Regions from separate parts of the Aeribacillus sp. FSL K6-3256 genome, predicted to be linked through region 1. Evidence: a T-box and tRNA genes for the amino acid it is inferred to sense, from the RefSeq annotation. Region 1 holds a T-box; the other holds one or more tRNA genes.
The links. The T-box of region 1 lies ahead of ileS (isoleucine--tRNA ligase). A T-box ahead of a tRNA ligase gene usually reads a tRNA of that ligase, here a tRNA-Ile.

Region 1 (12,046 bases):
TTGCAAAACTGGGCTTCAGGGAATTGCCCGGAGGTTTCGTGTTAACTGGCGGAAGTGCAAACATTCCTGGTGTGCTTGAACTTGCTCAAACTGTACTCGCCCACAATGTTCGGATTGCTAGCCCCGACTACATAGGTGTTAGAAATCCTCAATACATGACAGGTGTCGGTCTCATCCAGTTTGCCTACAAAAATGCAAAAATTCAAGGGAGACGGATTGGATCGAAGGTGGAGGTGGAACAGATTAAGCAAACTGTTCCGAGTGAAGCGAATGAAGTGACTTTAAAGCAAAAAACGAAGCGTCAAAATGAAGAAAAAATGAGCAGAGTGAAGAAATTTTTTGGGTACTTTTTCGAATAAATTTCGTCAATAGAGCATTGATGGATTAGGGAGGATTTTGCATGTTGGAGTTCGATACGAATATTGACGGCTTTGCAACAATTAAAGTTATTGGAGTAGGAGGCGGCGGAAATAATGCCGTCAACCGGATGATTGAACATGGTGTGCAAGGTGTAGAGTTCATTGCTGTCAACACTGATGCACAAGCATTAAACCTTTCAAAAGCAGAAACAAAAATGCAAATTGGCGCAAAATTGACAAGGGGCCTTGGTGCAGGAGCAAATCCAGAGGTCGGAAAAAAAGCTGCTGAAGAAAACAAGGAACAAATTGAAGAAGCTGTAAAAGGTGCAGACATGGTGTTTGTAACGGCTGGAATGGGAGGAGGCACCGGAACTGGTGCAGCACCTGTCATTGCGCAAATTGCCAAAGATTTAGGAGCACTGACGGTCGGCGTTGTCACGAGGCCGTTCACGTTTGAAGGAAGAAAACGCGCTATGCAGGCGGCTGGTGGAATTGCAGCCATGAAAGAAGCCGTTGACACTCTTATTGTGATTCCGAATGACAGACTTCTTGAAATTGTTGATAAAAATACGCCGATGCTTGAAGCTTTCCGTGAAGCGGATAACGTTCTTCGTCAAGGAGTGCAAGGTATTTCTGATTTAATTGCTGTGCCGGGACTCATCAATCTAGACTTTGCGGACGTGAAAACGATTATGTCGAACAAAGGTTCTGCATTGATGGGAATCGGAGTAGCAACGGGAGAGAACAGAGCGGCTGAAGCTGCCAAAAAAGCAATCTCAAGTCCGCTTCTTGAAACTTCAATTGACGGGGCGCAAGGAGTATTGATGAACATTACCGGCGGAACAAATTTAAGCCTATATGAGGTTCAAGAAGCAGCCGATATTGTTGCATCAGCCTCGGACCAAGATGTCAACATGATCTTTGGATCTGTTATTAATGAAGATTTGAAGGATGAAATTGTTGTAACAGTGATTGCAACTGGATTTAGAGAAACTGAAATAAATCCTAGCAAGCAAGAAGCGAGACCATTTGCTCCTAATAAGAAGCCAAATGTTGCAACTAAGCGTGAAGTGAAAAAGGAAGAGCCGACTCACGACATTACGAGCCGTGCATTGCAGCAGGCAGAAGATACGCTTGACATCCCGACATTTTTAAGAAACAGAAAGCGCCGCTAAAAAAAGCATGGGTGACAATAGACGTCATCCATGCTTTTTTCTTAAAGCTCATCAAGCGGGCAAAATGGAAGGTTTTTATTATTTGCATGCGTAAAACAGTTTAAATATTGGACTGGAACATAAATATTTGCAGGATTCAGAGATTCCTATTAGGCATGATTTGTTCAAAAATCGTATTACGGCGGAAAGAATCAAAAAATTATGTAAAAATAGATAAACAGATTTGCACGCGTTCCCGAAAATAGCAAAACGAATGAATCAAAACTTTATGAAAAAATACGACATGCCATTTGAAAAAAATGCGGATCCTTGCTGAAAATTTAATGCCATGTATATGGTAAGTTCTAATATTTTTTGTGGAATATAAATTGCAGATATATACGCGAAAGGACCTGGCTTTTTAGCCAGGCTTTTTCCTCGTTCTGAAAAAGTATAAACATTTACACAGCTTTTTTAAGAAAAGATCTCCTGTAATTTCCCCATCGTCTCTTAACGAAAGTGTTTACAACTTCAGCAATTTAGCTTTCTTCCTCTAAAAGGCTTGTACCGTTTTTTTTTCTTTAACCATTTTTCCATTCGACGAAAACATTAGGAATCCGTCAAAAATTGTATGCTGTACTCGCCACTATTTGACACAATTTGGAATGAATAGCGTTTATACTACCTATTAATAGCAAGTCAGAAGCCTAGAAAATTGAATGGTGGGAGAGGAAGAGGCGGTTGACCATTTATTTGGATGCTATTTGGCTGATGAATTTTTGCTTTGATATCATGCTCCTTTTTCTTACAGCAATCATCTTAAAGAGAAACATTGTATGGAAAAAAATAATGATTGCTTCGCTCATCGGCTCCGCTATTGTGATATTGCTTTTTTCGCCTTTCGCACAGCTGGCGAGCCGTCCGGAATCAAAACTAATCCTCTCATGTGTGATGGTTCTTTATGCTTTTGGCTTTAAGAAGTTTCGCTACTTTATAGAAAATTTATTGACTTTCTATTTTGTCACTTTTGCAGTTGGGGGAGGTATGCTTGGCACTTATTATTTTTTTCAAGTAGGCTTTTCATTTCAAAATAACATGATTTTAACAAATGGAAATGGCTTCGGAAATCCTGTCAGCTGGTTATTTATCGTGGTCGGCTTTCCGATTATTTGGTATTTTTCCCGCTTGCGGCTTGAACAGGTTGAAGCAAAAAAAATCCACTATGATCAAATTGTCGATGTTTCGATCACGATGATGGAGAAAAAAGTAACAGTAAAAGGATTGATTGACAGCGGCAATCAATTGTATGATCCCATCACTAAGAAGCCAGTCATGATTGCCGAAGCGGAAAAATTAATGACCGTGTTTCCTGAAAGTATGCACCAAGTCATTTCAAATCGAAATCCTATGGAGGCTGTGACAGCGATAGAACAGAAAGAATGGATCGGCAGGCTGAAAATTATTCCGTATCGGTCTGTTGGCCAGGATCTTCAGTTATTATTAGCCGTAATAGCAGACGAAGTGGTGATTCATACAAAAGAAGAATCATTAATGCTGTCCCGCCCGCTTATTGGACTAAATCATTCGCGGCTTTCAAGCGAAGACGATTATCAATGCATTATTCATCCAAAAATGATCCAGACGGGTAAACAAAAAGATGCTTCTTAGCCTTTATTCATAGCATACTCATAAACCAATTTGTTTAGAAGGGGGAACAACATGAAAAAAATTAAGCTTTATCTCACGTATATATGGTACAAGTTTTTAACAAAATTAGGGATCAAAACAGATGAAATTTATTATATTGGCGGAAGCGAAGCGCTGCCGCCTCCGCTTTCGAAGGAAGAGGAAGAAATACTGTTAAAAAAACTTCCGAGCGGCGATAAGGCTGCCCGTTCGATTTTGATTGAACGAAATTTGCGCCTTGTCGTGTATATTGCCCGAAAATTTGAAAACACCGGCATCAATATTGAAGATTTGATCAGCATTGGGACGATCGGGCTAATTAAAGCAGTCAACACCTTTAATCCCGAAAAAAAGATCAAGCTTGCGACATATGCATCTAGATGTATAGAAAATGAAATATTAATGTATTTGCGCAGAAATAATAAAACAAGATCTGAAGTTTCTTTTGATGAACCGTTGAACATTGATTGGGATGGAAATGAACTGCTTCTTTCGGATGTTCTCGGAACAGAAGACGATATTATTACAAAGGATTTGGAGGCTAATGTTGACCGAAAGCTATTAATGCGGGCGCTGCAGCAATTAAATGAACGAGAAAAACAAATAATGGAGCTTAGGTTTGGATTGCATGGCGGAGAAGAAAAAACGCAAAAAGATGTGGCTGACATGCTCGGGATTTCTCAATCTTACATATCAAGATTGGAAAAAAGAATTATTAAGCGTCTTCGAAAAGAATTTAATAAAATGGTGTAATTTTTGCTTGCTAGTCGCATGTATAGCGAAAAATCAACAGCGTGTTCACTCTGAAAAGCTTGTGCATATTTTTCCCCTTCAGGGAGATACTTAACTTAAGACAGCAAGAACTCCTGTAAGGGGGAAACGAAATGACAAGAAATAAAGTTGAAATTTGCGGTGTTGATACTTCGAAGCTTCCTGTTTTAAAAAATGAAGAAATGCGAGAATTATTTAAACAAATGCAAAGCGGTGATTTATCAGCCAGAGAAAAGCTTGTCAACGGAAATTTGCGACTCGTTTTAAGCGTCATCCAAAGATTTAATAACAGAGGCGAGTTTGTCGATGATCTTTTTCAAGTAGGATGTATTGGGTTGATGAAATCTATAGATAATTTTGATCTGAGCCAAAACGTAAAATTTTCTACTTATGCTGTACCGATGATCATCGGTGAAATTCGTCGATATTTGCGAGACAACAATCCGATACGTGTTTCAAGATCATTGCGTGATATTGCCTATAAAGCTTTGCAGGTGCGTGAAAAACTCATGAGCGAAACGTCACGTGAGCCGAAGGCAGAAGAAATTGCTAAAGAGCTGAATGTGCCGCATGAAGAAATCGTTTTTGCTTTAGACGCCATTCAAGATCCAGTTTCATTATTTGAACCGATTTATAACGACGGCGGTGATCCGATCTTTGTCATGGATCAGTTAAGCGACGAGCGAAATCGCGATTCCAAGTGGATTGAAGAAATTGTTCTAAAAGAGGGGATCAGAAGATTGAATGATCGGGAGAAGCTGATATTGAAAAAAAGGTTTTTTCAAGGCAAAACACAAATGGAGGTAGCAGAAGAAATCGGCATTTCCCAAGCTCAAGTTTCTCGGCTTGAAAAAGCTGCCATTAAACAAATGACCAAAAATATTCAATAATCATTGGGCCACATTCTTTTGAATGTGGCCCTTTATCATCATTCAAAAAAAAACTCATATACTGATTGTAAAAATACTTGAGGGGAGAAGCCGGCATGATCCATATTTCCGATTTGCAAATAAAAGATGTTGTGAATGTCCATGACGGAAAAAAATTAGGAAGCATTGAAGACGTTGACATCGACTTAAAAACTGGTAAAATTCAAGCGATCATGATCACTAGTCAAGGGAAGGTTTTAGGTTTTTTTGGAAAAGGGGAAGAAATTGTCATTCCTTGGAGGAACATCGTAAAAATCGGAAAAGATGTTATTTTAGTAAGAGTTTCGAAAAATGTTGAAACAGAATAAGAATCGCACGAATTTTGGTTAAATGTTGGCTTAAAGATATGTTAAAATAAAAATAAGAGAATTGTCGAAGAGGAATGGTACAATGAAACATGAACCGTTTCAATTAACAGATGAATCTTTTTTCTCCATACCTGCTTGGGTGAAGCTTCATTCTCAGATTACAGCAGGTTTTACGACGAGAAAAGGAGGATTTTCCAAGAATGGTTTTGCTTCATTAAATTTAGGTCTTCATGTGAATGATGAAAAGGAAACGGTGATCAAAAATCGAAAAATCATTGGGGACAAAATTCGTTTTGATCTACCAAACTGGGTATGTGCCGATCAAGTCCATGACAAACAAATTGTCAAGGTAGTAAATAAACATAAAGGATCAGGGGTTTTTACATATCGTCAATGCATCACTCAAACGGACGGCCTATACACATCGGAAAAAAATATATTACTTTCCCTTTTTTTTGCTGATTGTGTTCCGATTTTCTTTTTTTCTCCAAAAGACTCACTGATTGGCATCGCACATGCGGGCTGGAGAGGGACTGCGAAAAATATAGCAGGTGAAATGATCGACAGTTGGGTTTTGCACGAAGGTGTGCAAGCTCAAAATATATTTGCAGCCATAGGTCCTTCAATCGGCGAATGCTGTTATGTCGTCAATGACGATGTGATCGATGCGATCAAACCTCTTTTTGACAATGAGACGACATTTTATAAACAGCTTGAGAACGGCCTTTATTCTATTCATCTTGCAGAAATCAACAAAAGATTGTTAATGAAAAAAGGAGTGCCGGAACATCAAATCCTATTGACCTCATATTGTACAAGCTGCGATCAAGATTTGTTTTTTTCCCATCGAAGAGATCAAGGGAAAACAGGACGAATGATGGGATTTATCGGTTTGAAGGAGGGATACTAAGCCTTGTCAGTGAAAGAAAATTTAGCACGAATCCAACAGGAAATCGAACAAGCATGCAAAAAATCAAATCGAAAAATAGATGATATCCAAATTATTGCAGTGACGAAATATGTAACGGTAGAACGGGCTATAGAGGCGATAAATTCAGGCATTTTACACTTAGGCGAAAACAGGGATGACGGTTTTTTATCGAAATATAACAGCATTGGGTCAAAAGCTGTCTGGCATTTCATCGGCACACTTCAAACTCGAAAAGTGAAAAATATTATAGACAAGGTGGATTATATTCATTCGTTGGATAGAATATCGCTAGCAAACGAAATTGAAAAAAGAGCAGATCGAACGATCAAATGCTTTGTGCAAGTAAATACATCTGGCGAACAGTCAAAGCATGGTGTGGCTCCTGAACAATGCATTGATTTTATTCAACAGTTGAAGGAGTATCGCCATATCGAAGTTGTCGGATTAATGACAATGGCTCCATTTACAGAAGATGAAGATGAAATCAGAAGATGCTTCCGAAGTTTAAAGCAACTGCAGGAACAAGTGAAAGCACTAAATATAGCGAATGCACCATGTACAGAGCTATCAATGGGGATGTCCAACGACTACAAAATCGCGGTTGAAGAAGGGGCTACTTATCTTCGCATCGGCTCCTCGCTAGTAGGTACATAAAACGAAACTGGAGGTAAATCAGATGAGCTTAAAGAATAAATTTAAAAGCTTTTTTGCCCTCGATGATGAAGATTATGAGATTGAAGATATGGAAGCTCCGGAAGAGAAACACCAACATGAACCGATTATGTTCAATCACAACAGCAGCGTTGAAAAAAATGCCGCTTTCGGAAAACAAAATGTTGTAAGTTTGCAAAGCGCCCAAAAATCCACTAAAGTAATATTATGTGAGCCAAGAACGTATTCAGAGGCGCAAGAAATTGCTGATCATCTGAAAAACCGCCGTTCATGCATTGTCAATTTGCAGCGGATCGGGCATGATCAGGCAAAAAGAATTGTTGATTTTTTAAGCGGCACTGTTTATGCGATTGGCGGAGACATCCAGCGTGTTGGAACAAACATATTTTTATGTACCCCAGATAACGTAGATGTCGCCGGCTCCATTTCCGATTTCATGGCAGATGATGAAAATAAAAGGTGGTAGAAATGATTGATGGGGACAATATATAACATATTAAGTTTTTTGCTCGATATTTATTCCTATGCGATTATCATTTATATTTTGATGTCTTGGTTTCCGAATGCAAGGGAAACGTCCATTGGACAATTTTTAGCGGCTATATGTGAGCCTTATTTAGAACCGTTTAGAAGAATCATTCCTCCATTAGGGATGATTGATGTATCTCCTATTGTTGCATTGATTGCCCTGCATTTTGCAGATTATGGGCTGTATGCTCTTTTTAGTATGATTTCATAAAATTCATTCGCCGATTGACATTCGAATTGTTTTGTATGCCAATCGGCTCTTTTCATATCATAATTGGAGTTGTCTCTTATGGAGAGTGTTTATCAGCATTTTCGCAAAGAAGAAAGGGAGTTCATTGACAAAGTCTTTGGATGGAAACAAATTGTGACTGAGCAATATCGGCCAAAATTGACCGATTTTTTAGATCCGCGGGAACAGAAAATCATTAAGACATTGATCGGTGAAAATCCGGATGTTCACGTGCAATTTTTCGGAGGCTATAAAAATGCTGAAAGAAAGCGGGCTTTTTTTTACCCTGACTATATTCAACCGACATTAGATGATTTTTCAATGTTCGCATTTGAAATCATGTTCCCGAAAAAATTCGTGACATTATCACATCGCGAAGTGCTTGGATCGCTTATGTCGCTCGGCTTAAAACGGAGCAAGTTCGGCGACATTATCATTCATGATGAAACGGTGCAAGTCATGGTTGCGCAAGAAATTGCCAATTTCCTGCAGCTGAACTGGAATAAAATTGGAAAGATTTCCGTTCGTTTGAAACAGATCCCATTCGAAGATGTGTTTTCTCATGAAGAAGAAATGGATATTTCTTTGATCACCGTTTCTTCGCTTCGGCTCGATGCTGTTCTAGCAAATGTTTATCACCAATCTCGGCAAAAAATAAAATCGCTTATTGAAAATAGTCTCGTCAAAGTCAATTGGAAAATTGTTGAGGATGCTCATTTTGAAATTGCGGAAGATGATGTGTTATCTGTCCGAGGATTCGGAAGAAGCAAAGTTTTGGCAATTGAAGGGAAAACAAGAAAAGATAAGTGGCGCATTAAGATCGGAATACAAAAATAATATTACAAATGGAAAGATTTTTGCCCATTCTGTCGAAAAATCGTTTATAATTGGATTAGTGTTTTGCGAAAAACATACATATGGAGGTGGAATTTGTGCCTTTAACCCCGCTGGATATTCATAACAAGGAATTTACAAAAGGCTTTCGCGGCTATGATGAAGATGAAGTAAATGAGTTTTTAGATCAAGTGATTAAAGATTATGAAATGGTCATCCGCGAAAAGAAAGAATTGGAATTAAAGGTGAAGGAATTAACCGAGAAGCTGAATCACTTTACAAATATAGAAGAAACGTTAAATAAATCGATTTTAGTTGCGCAGGAAGCTGCGGAAGATGTGAAAAGAAACGCTCAAAAGGAAGCGAAGCTGATCATTAAAGAAGCGGAAAAAAATGCTGACAGAATCATCAATGAAGCACTTGCTAAATCGCATAAAATTGCAATGGAAATCGAAGAGATGAAAAAGCAGTCAAAAGTATTCCGCACCCGTTTTCAAATGCTCATCGAAGCACAGCTTGATCTGCTAAAAAATGATGATTGGGATCACTTAATGGAATACAATGTCGAGCCAATCTTAGGAGAAGAAGCGGAAGAACCGAAAGTATAACTTGACTTTTTTGTTCGTGATTTCATATAATACGAAAATAAAACGGAATATGACAAAACAATGAGAGGGACAGTAGTCCTTTCAAGCCCTTTATGACAGCGAACCGGGGACGGTGGAAGCCCGGGTAAAGGCGAAAGGATGAACATCACCCTTGAGTCCATAGCTGAAACATGCTAGTAGGCTGTGGCGGCCAAGTCCGTTATGTTTATGAGTGGATGTGCATGATTTGTGCGCATCTAAAAGGGTGGTACCGCGAGATTCCTCCTCGTCCCTTAGGGATGAGGAGTTTTTTTATTTTAGTGAACAAATATTATGTGGAGGAATGAGAATGGATTATAAAGAGACGTTACGAATGCCGAAAACAGACTTTCCAATGAGAGGAAACCTTCCGAAAAAAGAACCTGAGATCCAGAAAAAATGGGAAGAGATGGATATTTATGAAAAAGTGCAGGAGCGCACGAAAGGACGGCCTCTTTTCATATTACATGATGGTCCGCCGTTCGCAAACGGGGATATTCATATGGGGCATGCCTTAAACAAAATTTTAAAAGACATTATTGTCCGTTATAAATCCATGAGCGGATATTGCGCACCCTATGTTCCAGGATGGGATACACACGGTCTGCCAATTGAAACAGCACTTTTGAAGAAACAAAAAATCAATCGAAAAGAGATGGATGTCGCGCAGTTTCGAAAACATTGCGAGCAATATGCATGGGAGCAAATTGAGCGGCAGCGCGTGCAATTTAAACGCCTTGGAATTCGAGGCGACTGGAAAAATCCATATGTCACCTTGAAACCAGAATATGAAGCTCAGCAAATTCGCGTCTTTGGAGAAATGGCGAAAAAGGGATATATTTATAAAGGCTTGAAGCCGGTTTATTGGTCTCCATCGAGCGAATCTGCCTTGGCAGAGGCGGAAATTGAATATTATGACAAACGCTCGCCTTCTATTTATGTTGCATTTGAAATAAAGGACGGAAAAAATGTATTAACAGATGGAGAAAAAATCGTCATTTGGACGACTACTCCGTGGACTATCCCTGCAAACTTAGGAATTGCTGTTCATCCTGATTTGGAATATTCTGTAGTGAAGGTTGGAGCTGACAAGTTTGTGATCGCATCTGCCCTGCTCGAAGAAGTGGCAAAAGAGCTGGACTGGACAGAATATGAAGTAGTGAAATCGTTTAAAGGCAAAGAGCTGGAATATGTGGTTGCGAAACACCCGTTCTATGACCGCGATTCATTAGTGATCCTTGGCGAACATGTAACGACCGACGCTGGTACAGGATGCGTCCATACAGCGCCAGGCCATGGGGAAGACGATTTTGTCGTCGGACAAAAATATAACCTAGGCGTATTATGTCCTGTCGACGAAAGAGGGTACATGACAGAAGAAGCTCCAGGGTTCGAAGGATTGTTTTATGATGACGCAAATAAAAAAATAACGGAAAAATTAGAAGAAGTAGGGGCATTGCTAAAGCTTTCATTTATTACTCACTCCTATCCACATGACTGGCGGACAAAGAAACCAACGATTTTCAGAGCAACAGCGCAATGGTTTGCGTCCATTAAAGATTTTCGAGATGAATTGCTGCAAGCAATTAAAGAAACGAAATGGATCCCTAATTGGGGAGAAATTCGCATTCATAACATGATCCGCGATCGAAGCGATTGGTGTATTTCCCGTCAGCGGGCATGGGGCGTGCCAATTCCAGTGTTTTATGGTGAAAATGGGGAGCCGATCATAACAGATGAAACGATTGAACATGTGGCAAAACTGTTCCGCGAGCACGGCTCGAACGTTTGGTTTGAACGCGAAGCAAAAGACCTGCTTCCAGAAGGATTTACACACCCTTCAAGCCCGAACGGCATTTTTACAAAAGAAACAGACATTATGGACGTTTGGTTCGATTCAGGCTCTTCTCATCAAGCAGTTTTAGTTGAACGGGAAGATTTGCAGCGTCCTGCTGATCTTTATTTAGAAGGCTCTGACCAATATCGCGGCTGGTTTAATTCATCGCTGTCTACAGCAGTTGCTGTCACTGGAAAAGCTCCATATAAAGGCGTTTTAAGCCATGGATTTGCGCTGGACGGCGAAGGACGGAAAATGAGCAAATCGCTAGGAAATGTTGTTGTTCCTGCCAAAGTGACGGAACAGTTTGGAGCAGATATTCTTCGTCTATGGGTAGCATCAGTTGATTATCAATCGGACGTTCGCGTCTCTGATGCAATCTTAAAACAAGTATCTGAAGTATATCGGAAAATTCGCAACACGTACCGTTTCTTGTTAGGAAATTTGTTTGATTTTGATCCAAATCAGCATCGTGTTTCTGTAGAAAAATTAAGAGAAGTGGATCGCTATATTCTCATTAAACTGAATAAACTAATTGCCAAAGTGCGAAAAGCATATGAAGAATATGATTTTGCATCCATCTATCATGACGTTCACAATTTCTGTACGATTGAGCTAAGCTCATTTTATCTTGATTTTGCAAAAGACATTCTGTATATTGAGGCTGCTGACAGCCATAATCGACGCTCTATCCAAACGGTTTTATATGAAGCGCTTCTTGCTCTTGTAAAGCTGATGACACCGATTTTGCCGCATACAACAGAAGAAGTATGGGGACATATTGAATCAGTTGAAGAAAAGAGCGTACAGCTTGTCGATATGCCGGAAGCTGTAGAGATTGAAGGCAGCAAAGAGATTGAAGCGAAATGGGATCAGTTTATGTCAGTTCGCGATGATGTATTAAAGGCCCTGGAAATCGCCCGAAATGAAAAAGTGATCGGCAAATCGTTAAATGCTGCTCTCATCCTTTATCCGAACGAAGAAATAAAAGAATTGTTCAATTCAATACAAGAGGACTTAAAACAGCTGTTTATTGTTTCCCAGTTAGAAATTGCCGGTGATTACAAAGATGCTCCAGAAGAAGCGCAAACATTTGATAGCATCAAAATAATTGTGAAGCAAGCGGATGGTGAGACTTGTGAAAGATGTTGGGTTGTTTCAACAGATATAGGCACTGATCAA
Region 2 (12,046 bases), 1.4 Mb from region 1:
CCGTTTTAAATTTAGCAATCACATGTATTGTTGTCTCTATCCTATTGGGAATTTACATCTGTCTCCAGTCAAGCTGGTGGTTGGCATTAGTCGGTTCAATTTGTATGGCAGTAGGATACTTATATACTGGAGGTCCATATCCAATCGCTTACACGCCGTTTGGCGAGCTAGCTTCAGGTTTATTTATGGGAGTCGTTATTATCCTTATTTCCTTTTTTATTCAGACAGGTTATCTAACTTCAACAGCTTTCATTCATTCGATCCCGATTGCGATCACGATCGGCGCCATCATGCTTGCGAATAACATAAGAGACTTAGACGGCGATAAGGAAAACGGAAGAAAAACATTAGCAATTTTGCTTGGCCGCCAGAATGCAATTCGATTTTTAGCAATTATGTTTATTGTTTCTTACTGTCTCATTTTTATTATGATCATTTTTGATTATTCCACATGGTGGTCTATTCTTGCTTTTCTTAGCATTCCAAAAGCTATTCAGGCGGTGAAGCGATTTGTCGGCAAAACAAAGCCTATTGAAATGATGCCGGCCATGAAAGCAACATCGCAAACAAACACTTTATTAGGCTTTTTGCTTGCTGCAGGTTTGCTCATAAGCACCATCATATCTCAGTAACACGATAGTATGTTTACTATCGTGTTTTTTTATTAAGCTTTACTGTGAAATTTGTTCTGTATCATCCACTCGCAATTTCAATATGCTGAGCAAATGTTTTTTCCTGAAAAAACATCTCGATAGGTCACAGCCTCTTTATCGGATAGCCAGCCTGTTTCTCAGCCGAATGATGTTGTATTAGCCTTTCAAGTGCCATCAGCTTCAAAGCATAGCGTTAAAAAAGGCGCGGAAGCAGCAATCCTTTCCTGACATGTTTTAAAATGATGATGAAATTTATGGCTGGAAAGGTGAATTTTTTTCATGATTTTAAAGTTATAATTTATTCCTTTTCGTCCAAAATAGCTTTAGATTCTAAAAAAGAAGGTGTCTTTCATATGGACATGGACGAAAAAAAATTAAAGGATTTCCAAAAGCAATTAATATTCATGAAAAATGAGATTGAAAAACGTTGGGACAATAACGATCATTTTCAATTGGAAAAAGGGCTGGACCATGAATCAACTGGAGAGCTTTCCAGCTACGACAATCACCCCGGAGACGATGCGACCGAACTGTATGAAAGAGAAAAAGATTTAGCTTTAAATAAACATTTAGAAAAAGAATATGAAGAGATCGTTGAAGCATTAGAAAGAATTCATGAGGGCACATACGGTACTTGTTCCGTCTGCGGAAAAAAAATTGATGAAGACCGTCTCAAAGCCATACCGACAGCCAAAACATGCAAAGAACATACTCTAGTTCAAACGATTTCTCATGAAAGACCTGTAGAGGAAGAAATACTTGATGCGACTTTTCACGGATCCTCTCAAATCGACCATGAAAATACCGCTGTTACTGAGCCGTATGATTATTTTCAAGATGTTATCGAATACGGAACGTCAGAAACACCGCAAGATGTAAGAACTCCACCGTTATCGTACGGAGATATGTATAATTCCGATGATGAAATTGGATATATTGAAGATATTGAAAACTTCATTTATACAGATATTGAGGGAAAAAACGTAAACGTCTATCCGTCACATGAACATAAACGATATGAAAAAATGCTTGATGAAGAGGATTTAACAGTTTTATGGGGAGATCTTCCATTAACAGAAAAAGAACCATATGCGAAAAATGATTAAAATTACAAGAAGACAAAAAAAGCGTTGCAAACTGCAACGCTTTTTTTGATTTCGAAATGACTCCGCAGGCAGGATTCGAACCTGCGACCGTTCGGTTAACAGCCGAATGCTCTACCACTGAGCTACTGCGGAATATAAAAAAATTTAAGGCATTTTGCCAAATAGAACAGCTTTTGACTGACAATTGCAGCAATGTCAATTGCCCAACTAGGCTGCTTAAAAAATAGCAATGGGCCTGAGTGGACTTGAACCACCGACCTCACGCTTATCAGGCGTGCGCTCTAACCAGCTGAGCTACAAGCCCATATTAAGCGGGTGATGGGAATCGAACCCACGACATCAGCTTGGAAGGCTGAGGTTTTACCACTAAACTACACCCGCGCGAAAATATTTATTTTTCTATTTAAATGATAAACACGCAATTTCCATGCCTCTTCCTCTTCCAGCACTGTTCGAGGATGTAAATGCGTCGAGGCAACTCGCAGATTATTCATTGAAGTGTCGCTCGTGGCTGAGGTTTTACCACTAAACTACACCCGCATAATAAGCTGATGATAGAAATAAATACTTAACTATAGGCAAATGGGGCGACTGATGGGAATCGAACCCACGAATGCCAGAGCCACAATCTGGTGCGTTAACCACTTCGCCACAGTCGCCGCAATTAATAAAACAATGGCTCGGGACGGAATCGAACCGCCGACACAAGGATTTTCAGTCCTTTGCTCTACCGACTGAGCTACCGAGCCGTAAAACTCCGATAAAAAATTATGTACAATCCATCATTAAAGAAAGAATTCATTGACACAACCTGCTGTACTTGAAAAATTCCTCCTACAGCTGTTGAATCAATAATTAATGGCGGTCCCGACGGGAATCGAACCCGCGATCTCCTGCGTGACAGGCAGGCATGTTAACCGCTACACTACGGGACCATTGGTTGCGGGGGCAGGATTTGAACCTGCGACCTTCGGGTTATGAGCCCGACGAGCTACCGGACTGCTCCACCCCGCGATAATAATGACGGAGGAGGAGGGATTCGAACCCCCGCGCGGTTTGACCCGCCTCTCGGTTTTCAAGACCGACCCCTTCAGCCAGACTTGGGTACTCCTCCATATAATAAAGATGGTGGACCTTGCAGGATTCGAACCTGCGACCGGACGGTTATGAGCCGTCTGCTCTGACCAGCTGAGCTAAAGGTCCGAAAAATGGCGGTGGAGGGGATCGAACCCCCGACCTCACGGGTATGAACCGTACGCTCTAGCCAGCTGAGCTACACCGCCAAATTAAATATGGAGCCTAGCGGGATCGAACCGCTGACCTCCTGCGTGCAAAGCAGGCGCTCTCCCAGCTGAGCTAAGGCCCCTTTAAATTCCCTGGTCGGGAAGACAGGATTCGAACCTGCGACCCCATGGTCCCAAACCATGTGCTCTACCAAGCTGAGCTACTTCCCGATATGGCGCGCCCGAGAGGAGTCGAACCCCTAACCTTTTGATCCGTAGTCAAACGCTCTATCCAATTGAGCTACGGGCGCAAATATGGTGCCGAGGACCGGACTTGAACCGGTACGGTAGTCACCTACCGCAGGATTTTAAGTCCTGTGCGTCTGCCAATTCCGCCACCCCGGCAGAGAAAAGCGGAAGACGGGATTCGAACCCGCGACCCCCACCTTGGCAAGGTGGTGTTCTACCACTGAACTACTTCCGCGTATTATGCGGGTGGAGGGACTTGAACCCCCACGCCGTAAGGCGCTAGATCCTAAGTCTAGTGCGTCTGCCAATTCCGCCACACCCGCGTCAAAATGGTGAGCCATGGAGGATTCGAACCTCCGACCCTCTGATTAAAAGTCAGATGCTCTACCGACTGAGCTAATGGCTCATAAAAAATTTTTTTCTCCTAATCCATTTTTCATTTGTCAGATGTCCCTTCCTCTGCCAGTCTTTTCGAGGATGTTGGATGCGTCGGGACAACTCTCTGATTGTTCGTCGAAGCATTGCTCGTTTCTCTGACGACTAATCTAAAAGTTCCTGCTCAATATGCAACACCTTTAATGATGCCGGCGAGAGGAATCGAACCCCCAACCTACTGATTACGATTCAGTTGCTCTGCCAATTGAGCTACACCGGCATGATGAATACAACAATCAATAATCAGTCTTGCTTCATTTGATCGTCGTTCCAATCTTAGAAATCTTGTCCAAGGAAAAGTTCAATTGGTACGATGAAGCAGCATGAAAGACGATATCTCGACCGTGCTTTGCCAATTGAGCTGAATCGATATACTGTATGGTGGAGGATGACGGGATCGAACCGCCGACCCCTTGCTTGTAAGGCAAGTGCTCTCCCAGCTGAGCTAATCCTCCAATTCAAAAATCACCAGAGGACATATGCAAAGTAAATAAAAGTCCATAATTCTTTCAAAACTAGATAACGGTTCCTTCACGAATAGATGCTCTTTCTTGGTTAAGTCCTCGATCGATTAGTATCCGTCAGCTCCACGTGTCACCACGCTTCCACCTCGGACCTATCTACCTCGTCATCTTCAAGGGATCTTACTCGCGTTTAGCGATGGGAAATCTCATCTTGAGGGGGGCTTCACGCTTAGATGCTTTCAGCGCTTATCCCTTCCGCACATAGCTACCCAGCGATGCCCCTGGCGGGACAACTGGTACACCAGCGGTGCGTCCATCCCGGTCCTCTCGTACTAAGGACAGCTCCTCTCAAATTTCCTGCGCCCGCGACGGATAGGGACCGAACTGTCTCACGACGTTCTGAACCCAGCTCGCGTACCGCTTTAATGGGCGAACAGCCCAACCCTTGGGACCGACTACAGCCCCAGGATGCGATGAGCCGACATCGAGGTGCCAAACCTCCCCGTCGATGTGGACTCTTGGGGGAGATCAGCCTGTTATCCCCGGGGTAGCTTTTATCCGTTGAGCGATGGCCCTTCCATGCGGAACCACCGGATCACTAAGCCCGACTTTCGTCCCTGCTCGACTTGTAGGTCTCGCAGTCAAGCTCCCTTCTGCCTTTGCACTCTCCGAATGATTTCCAACCATTCTGAGGGAACCTTTGGGCGCCTCCGTTACCTTTTAGGAGGCGACCGCCCCAGTCAAACTGCCCACCTGACACTGTCTCCCGCCCCGATCAGGGGCGCGGGTTAGAATGTCAGTACAGCCAGGGTAGTATCCCACCGTCGCCTCAGCGCAAGCTGGCGCTCACGCGTCTCTGGCTCCTACCTATCCTGTACAAGCTGTACCCACATTCAATATCAGGCTGCAGTAAAGCTCCACGGGGTCTTTCCGTCCTGTCGCGGGTAACCTGCATCTTCACAGGTACTATAATTTCACCGAGTCTCTCGTTGAGACAGTGCCCAGATCGTTACGCCTTTCGTGCGGGTCGGAACTTACCCGACAAGGAATTTCGCTACCTTAGGACCGTTATAGTTACGGCCGCCGTTTACTGGGGCTTCGGTTCGCACCTTCGCTTTTCGCTAAGCGCTCCCCTTAACCTTCCAGCACCGGGCAGGCGTCAGCCCCTATACTTCACCTTACGGTTTCGCAGAGACCTGTGTTTTTGCTAAACAGTCGCCTGGGCCTTTTCACTGCGGCTCATCATGGCTTATCACCTTGATGAGCACCCCTTCTCCCGAAGTTACGGGGTCATTTTGCCGAGTTCCTTAACGAGAGTTCTCTCGCTCACCTTAGGATTCTCTCCTCGCCTACCTGTGTCGGTTTGCGGTACGGGCACCTCTCACCTCGCTAGAGGCTTTTCTTGGCAGTGTGGAATCGGGAACTTCGGTACTTCCTTTCCCTCGCCATCACAGCTCAGCCTTCCGGCAAGCGGATTTGCCTGCTTGCCAGCCTAACTGCTTGGACGCGCACATCCAGCCGCGCGCTTGCCCTATCCTCCTGCGTCCCCCCATTGCTCAAACGGTGAGGAGGTGGTACAGGAATATCAACCTGTTGTCCATCACCTACGCCTTTCGGCCTCGGCTTAGGTCCCGACTAACCCTGAGCGGACGAGCCTTCCTCAGGAAACCTTAGGCTTTCGGCGGAGGGGATTCTCACCCCTCTTTCGCTACTCATACCGGCATTCTCACTTCTAAGCGCTCCACCGGTCCTTCCGGTCCGGCTTCGATGCCCTTAGAACGCTCTCCTACCGCTGACACCAACGGTGTCAACCCGCAGCTTCGGTGATACGTTTAGCCCCGGTACATTTTCGGCGCAGAGCCACTCGACCAGTGAGCTATTACGCACTCTTTAAATGGTGGCTGCTTCTAAGCCAACATCCTGGTTGTCTAAGCAGCTCCACATCCTTTTCCACTTAACGTATACTTTGGGACCTTAGCTGGCGGTCTGGGCTGTTTCCCTTTTGACCACGGATCTTATCACTCGCAGTCTGACTCCCAAGGATAAGTCATTGGCATTCGGAGTTTGACTGAATTCGGTAACCCGATGGGGGCCCCTCGTCCAATCAGTGCTCTACCTCCAAGACTCTTCCCTTGAGGCTAGCCCTAAAGCTATTTCGGAGAGAACCAGCTATCTCCAAGTTCGATTGGCATTTCACCCCTACCCACACCTCATCCCCGCACTTTTCAACGTGCGTGGGTTCGGGCCTCCAGCAAGTGTTACCTTGCCTTCACCCTGGACATGGGTAGATCACCTGGTTTCGGGTCTGCGACCTCGTACTATTTCGCCCTCTTCAGACTCGCTTTCGCTGCGGCTCCGCCTTTCGGCTTAACCTTGCACGAAATCGCAACTCGCCGGTTCATTCTACAAAAGGCACGCCATCACCCGTTAATGGGCTCTGACTACTTGTAGGCACACGGTTTCAGGTTCTCTTTCACTCCCCTCCCGGGGTGCTTTTCACCTTTCCCTCACGGTACTGGTTCACTATCGGTCACTAGGGAGTATTTAGCCTTGGGAGATGGTCCTCCCTGCTTCCGACGGGATTTCACGTGTCCCGCCGTACTCAGGATCCACTCGGGAGGGAACGGAGTTTCGACTACAGGGTTGTTACCTTCTCTGACGGGCCTTTCCAGACCTCTTCGTCTACCCCGTTCCTTTGTCACTCCTTAATCGAGTGTCCTACAACCCCAAGAGGCACGCCTCTTGGTTTGGGCTGTTCCCGTTTCGCTCGCCGCTACTCAGGGAATCGCTGTTGCTTTCTCTTCCTCCGGGTACTTAGATGTTTCAGTTCCCCGGGTTGCCCTCCATACCCTATGGATTCAGGTATGGATACTGCCCCATTACGGGCAGTGGGTTCCCCCATTCGGACATCTCCGGATCGACGCTTACTTACAGCTCCCCGAAGCATTTCGGTGTTTGTCCCGTCCTTCATCGGCTCCTAGTGCCAAGGCATCCACCGTGCGCCCTTTCTAACTTAACCGTTTCTTCCTAACATGAGCGATCTATTCGTGAATGTCTTTCCGTTATCCAGTTTTCAAAGAACAATCAAGAAGGATATGATCCTTCAAAACTAAACAAAACGGAAAAGCGTACCCTATTTCAATGTATATATCCTTAGAAAGGAGGTGATCCAGCCGCACCTTCCGATACGGCTACCTTGTTACGACTTCACCCCAATCATTTGTCCCACCTTCGGCGGCTGGCTCCCGTAAGGGTTACCCCACCGACTTCGGGTGTTACAAACTCTCGTGGTGTGACGGGCGGTGTGTACAAGACCCGGGAACGTATTCACCGCGGCATGCTGATCCGCGATTACTAGCGATTCCGGCTTCATGCAGGCGAGTTGCAGCCTGCAATCCGAACTGAGAGTGGTTTTTTGGGATTCGCTCCACCTCGCGGTTTCGCTGCCCTTTGTACCACCCATTGTAGCACGTGTGTAGCCCAGGTCATAAGGGGCATGATGATTTGACGTCATCCCCACCTTCCTCCGACTTTTAGCCGGCAGTCACCTTAGAGTGCCCAACTGAATGCTGGCAACTAAGGTCAAGGGTTGCGCTCGTTGCGGGACTTAACCCAACATCTCACGACACGAGCTGACGACAACCATGCACCACCTGTCACCCTGTCCCCGAAAGGGGAACGCCCTATCTCTAGGGTTGTCAGGGGATGTCAAGACCTGGTAAGGTTCTTCGCGTTGCTTCGAATTAAACCACATGCTCCACCGCTTGTGCGGGTCCCCGTCAATTCCTTTGAGTTTCAGCCTTGCGGCCGTACTCCCCAGGCGGAGTGCTTAATGCGTTTGCTGCAGCACTAAAGGGTGGATACCCTCTAACACTTAGCACTCATCGTTTACGGCGTGGACTACCAGGGTATCTAATCCTGTTCGCTCCCCACGCTTTCGCGCCTCAGCGTCAGTTACAGGCCAGAGAGCCGCCTTCGCCACTGGTGTTCCTCCACATCTCTACGCATTTCACCGCTACACGTGGAATTCCGCTCCCCTCTCCTGCACTCAAGTTCCCCAGTTTCCAATGGCCGCTCGCGGTTGAGCCGCGAGATTTCACATCAGACTTAAGGAACCGCCTGCGCGCGCTTTACGCCCAATAATTCCGGACAACGCTTGCCACCTACGTATTACCGCGGCTGCTGGCACGTAGTTAGCCGTGGCTTCCTCGTCAGGTACCGTCAAGGTACCGCCCTGTTCGAACGGTACTTGTTCTTCCCTGACAACAGAGCTTTACGATCCGAAGACCTTCTTCGCTCACGCGGCGTTGCTCCGTCAGACTTTCGTCCATTGCGGAAGATTCCCTACTGCTGCCTCCCGTAGGAGTCTGGGCCGTGTCTCAGTCCCAGTGTGGCCGGTCACCCTCTCAGGTCGGCTACGCATCGTCGCCTTGGTGAGCCGTTACCTCACCAACTAGCTAATGCGCCGCGGGCCCATCCTGCAGTGACAGCTAAAAGCCGCCTTTCAACCGAAAACCATGCGGTTTTCGGTGTTATCCGGTATTAGCTCCGGTTTCCCGAAGTTATCCCAGTCTGCAGGGCAGGTTGCCCACGTGTTACTCACCCGTCCGCCGCTAACCTAAAGGAGCAAGCTCCCTTCGGTCCGCTCGACTTGCATGTATTAGGCACGCCGCCAGCGTTCGTCCTGAGCCAGGATCAAACTCTCCAAAAAAAAGTTTGTCACCAAATGCTCTTGTCAGAATCAACAGGCACGCTTTTCGTTTTGTTCAGTTTTCAAAGATCATTTTCCGCTGTATTTTTACAGCGACTTTTTCAATATACAACTATTCAGAGCAAAATGTCAAGAGTTTTTTTAAAAAGTAATTTTTTATTCATGACTAATGTCTCATTGATCTTAACGACATTTGATATTCTATCACCATTAACCACTAATTGCAATATAAATTTTTATAAAAAAAGATTTATTTTTGATAGTCGTTAGACAAAAATTGATTTAGTAGACGAAAGCATACTCATTCAAATAATTATCTGTTAGAACATATTTTACCACAAACAAACGCATTGTTAAGCACCTCTTACTGTTTGTGATCCGCTAAAATTTCTATCTAACGAGCCAAAGGAAAATCGATGTCAAGCATTTGTCAGCATCACCGTTTTCATAAACACGATTTCACCGGATTGAAACCTGACACTGTGAAGCAATTTATCGATCGAGACAATAGTTTCCTCAACTTAAAAAAAGACGCGATGCAGCCAAGTACAAATAAAAGCAGAATGCTGATGCAGCCATAGCATTTATTTTTTTGTATTAAAAATGGACAAGCATGAATATATAAAATTTAGAGAGACAAAAGCGGGAGGGATAAAAATGGATCTGGCTTTCTTAATTATTGCTTATTTTTTATCCATTTTCCATTTTGCATATGGATATAAAGAAGCTATAAGAATAAGCGAAGAAAACGGAAAAGTGAACGGTTGGTCCGTCATTTTTTCGTTTCCACTCGGATTTATATTTGCATTTTTTACAAACTTTTTTTATCACAAAATATATTTATAAATTCAATCAGTAGATTTATACAATCTTTACGGAAAAGCTTTTTCCTTCATCTTTTCATTGAAGACGAATATTATCACAAAAAACTCATTTTTTATGAAGAAATAATAAAACCCTTGGTCAACAAGGGTTTTTTAAATGGAGCATAGGGGGCTCGAACCCCTGACCTTCGCGCTGCCAGCACGACGCTCTCCCAACTGAGCTAATGCCCCGTTTTTCATTTGTCACAGACAATATTATAGCGTGATGATTTTTCCAATACAAGTATAAATTTATACAAATGACGAAATTTCATAAGAGGTTTTTCTCCTGTAAAAAAGTTGATGCGGTAACGCTCTTTTCAAAGATATATCAGAATTTACATGGACCAATTACTTATCAAAATCATACGATGGCTACAGAGGGGGGAACGATAAATGATTGCAATTCAAAATAGGCCTATTACAGCTAATGAATTAAAAGAATTTTTTTCAGATGCAAAAGATCGGGAAATTATTGATTGGATGGCAAACAGCCACAAAGTTTATCGCTATGAATCCTTAAATGAATTAAAGTTTGAAATTTTATTCAGGAGAAAAACGATCGAAGCTTCGCTCGACCTTTTAAAAAGCAAAGCGCAATTTGCGACATTTGAAAATTCATACTGTCATGATCGCTTCTGGCAGCTGAGCAGTAAAGGGGCGTTTTTGTTAAAAAAAGATGTGACTCCGGCAAAAGGAATAGAGGACATTTTTATAAATGGAAATAAATATGCATTTGAATGTGCAACAGCTATAGTCATTGTGTTCTATAAAGCTGCTCTTGATTCAATAGGAGAAAAAGCTTTTAATTATTTATTTGCAGATCTTGTTTTATATGACTGGCATTACGACAAAGACCTCGGAGTCCGAACGACCGTTACGACTGATTTTGTCCCAGGAGACTGCGTTTATTTCAACAACCCGGATTTTAACCCGGAAACACCACAGTGGCGGGGGGTAAATGCGATTCATCTCGGCAATAATCTGTATTACGGTCACGGAATCGGAATTCGTGATGCAAAAGGCGTCATCGAAACGTTAAATCGATATCGAAAAAGACAAGCGGTTGAATCGGCTTATTTAAAAGATCAAGTTACAAGACCGAATTACAAGTACCTATCAACTTATCAAAACTATATTCGTGAAAATAAAAATAAACGAATTTCGGCTAGAATCGGGCAAACTTTTTATACATTTTAACTAAAACCTATCCTTTTAAAATTTTTGCATAATATGTCCGTTTTCTAGGTCCGTCAAACTCGCAAAAATAAATGCCTTGCCATGTCCCAAGCAGCAAATTTCCTTCCAAGATGATAACGTGCTGGGATGCTCCGACAGTACTTGCTTTCATATGAGCAGCAGTATTCCCTTCAAAATGCCGGTCAAGCGGATTCTCCCATGGGTACAGCTCATCGAAACGGCGAATCATATCCCGCTTTACGTCAGGATCAGCATTTTCATTGATCGTAATGCCTGCTGTCGTGTGCGGACAGTATACCACAACTATCCCTTCTGAAACGGCTGATTCATGCACAAACTGTTGAATTGACATTGTAATGTCAATCATTTCATCACGCCGGCTCGTCTGTAATATAAATTTTTTTAACATGATAAACACCGCCTCTTAGCCTTGCGCTTTTTCTAAAATGACAAGGGGCCTATTATACGAATAAGCCCCTTTTCCAATTTTTATTCTTCTTGAGATTGGAAGAAAATCATCACGAATTTCAGAAGTTCAAATAGAGATATTAAAGCTGCCGCAACATACGTTAAAGCCGCTGCATTTAATACTTTATTGACTCCGTGCTCTTCTTCGTTTCGGATAAAGCCGTCGCTTACTAAAATAGCTTTTGCTCTAGAGCTCGCATTAAACTCAACAGGCAATGTGATCAACTGAAATGCAACTGCAGCGGAGAAAAAGATAATCCCAAGCCCTAACAAGTTTAAGCTTTGTAATAAAAACCCGGCAATAAGCAAAATCGGAGCAATTCCCGATGTAAGATTGACAACTGGAAACATTTTATGTCTTAACACAAGAGCACCATACCGTTCTTTATGTTGAATTGCGTGTCCGCACTCATGCGCCGCGACGGAGACGGCCGCAATCGAATTTCCGTAATAAACCGGCTCTGATAACCGCACAACCCGATGAATTGGATCGTAGTGGTCTGTCAGCTGCCCGTGAACAGGCTCGACTGGAACGTCATAAAGTCCGTTTTGATCCAAAATTCTCCGCGCAACTTCTGCCCCTGTTAAATGACTCGAAGCGATCACATCGGAATACTTAGCAAAATTCCCTTTCACACGGAATTGCGCCCAAATAGATATTCCGAAGGCAATGA

Region 2: it has a tRNA-Ile gene. The T-box ahead of ileS (isoleucine--tRNA ligase) is inferred to sense a tRNA for this amino acid. The anticodon was not compared.

The regions. Positions count from the first base shown of each region.
Region 1 covers NZ_CP150188.1:2,261,141-2,273,186, reverse strand. The annotation lists gene ftsA (cell division protein FtsA) at 1-359, shown strand, start outside; gene ftsZ (cell division protein FtsZ) at 401-1,534, shown strand; gene spoIIGA (sigma-E processing peptidase SpoIIGA) at 2,255-3,181, shown strand; gene sigE (RNA polymerase sporulation sigma factor SigE) at 3,233-3,952, shown strand; gene sigG (RNA polymerase sporulation sigma factor SigG) at 4,084-4,860, shown strand; gene NSQ84_RS10785 (YlmC/YmxH family sporulation protein) at 4,956-5,207, shown strand; gene pgeF (peptidoglycan editing factor PgeF) at 5,290-6,117, shown strand; gene NSQ84_RS10775 (YggS family pyridoxal phosphate-dependent enzyme) at 6,121-6,792, shown strand; gene NSQ84_RS10770 (cell division protein SepF) at 6,815-7,276, shown strand; gene NSQ84_RS10765 (YggT family protein) at 7,286-7,549, shown strand; gene NSQ84_RS10760 (RNA-binding protein) at 7,628-8,404, shown strand; gene NSQ84_RS10755 (DivIVA domain-containing protein) at 8,500-9,009, shown strand; T-box leader at 9,061-9,285, shown strand; gene ileS (isoleucine--tRNA ligase) at 9,338-12,046, shown strand, end outside.
Region 2 covers NZ_CP150188.1:906,617-918,662, reverse strand. The annotation lists gene NSQ84_RS04515 (1,4-dihydroxy-2-naphthoate polyprenyltransferase) at 1-632, shown strand, start outside; gene NSQ84_RS04510 (TraR/DksA C4-type zinc finger protein) at 1,007-1,759, shown strand; tRNA gene NSQ84_RS04505 (tRNA-Asn) at 1,820-1,891, opposite strand; tRNA gene NSQ84_RS04500 (tRNA-Ile) at 1,990-2,063, opposite strand; tRNA gene NSQ84_RS04495 (tRNA-Gly) at 2,070-2,140, opposite strand; tRNA gene NSQ84_RS04490 (tRNA-His) at 2,343-2,418, opposite strand; tRNA gene NSQ84_RS04485 (tRNA-Phe) at 2,436-2,508, opposite strand; tRNA gene NSQ84_RS04480 (tRNA-Asp) at 2,619-2,694, opposite strand; tRNA gene NSQ84_RS04475 (tRNA-Met) at 2,697-2,773, opposite strand; tRNA gene NSQ84_RS04470 (tRNA-Ser) at 2,784-2,873, opposite strand; tRNA gene NSQ84_RS04465 (tRNA-Ile) at 2,886-2,962, opposite strand; tRNA gene NSQ84_RS04460 (tRNA-Met) at 2,969-3,042, opposite strand; tRNA gene NSQ84_RS04455 (tRNA-Ala) at 3,053-3,125, opposite strand; tRNA gene NSQ84_RS04450 (tRNA-Pro) at 3,137-3,213, opposite strand; tRNA gene NSQ84_RS04445 (tRNA-Arg) at 3,217-3,293, opposite strand; tRNA gene NSQ84_RS04440 (tRNA-Leu) at 3,299-3,387, opposite strand; tRNA gene NSQ84_RS04435 (tRNA-Gly) at 3,395-3,466, opposite strand; tRNA gene NSQ84_RS04430 (tRNA-Leu) at 3,473-3,554, opposite strand; tRNA gene NSQ84_RS04425 (tRNA-Lys) at 3,562-3,637, opposite strand; tRNA gene NSQ84_RS04420 (tRNA-Thr) at 3,814-3,886, opposite strand; tRNA gene NSQ84_RS04415 (tRNA-Val) at 4,046-4,121, opposite strand; rRNA gene NSQ84_RS04410 (23S ribosomal RNA) at 4,218-7,149, opposite strand; rRNA gene NSQ84_RS04405 (16S ribosomal RNA) at 7,288-8,841, opposite strand; gene NSQ84_RS04400 (hypothetical protein) at 9,499-9,687, shown strand; tRNA gene NSQ84_RS04395 (tRNA-Ala) at 9,824-9,896, opposite strand; gene NSQ84_RS04390 (protein-glutamine gamma-glutamyltransferase) at 10,101-10,904, shown strand; gene NSQ84_RS04385 (secondary thiamine-phosphate synthase enzyme YjbQ) at 10,912-11,313, opposite strand; gene NSQ84_RS04380 (zinc metallopeptidase) at 11,394-12,046, opposite strand, start outside.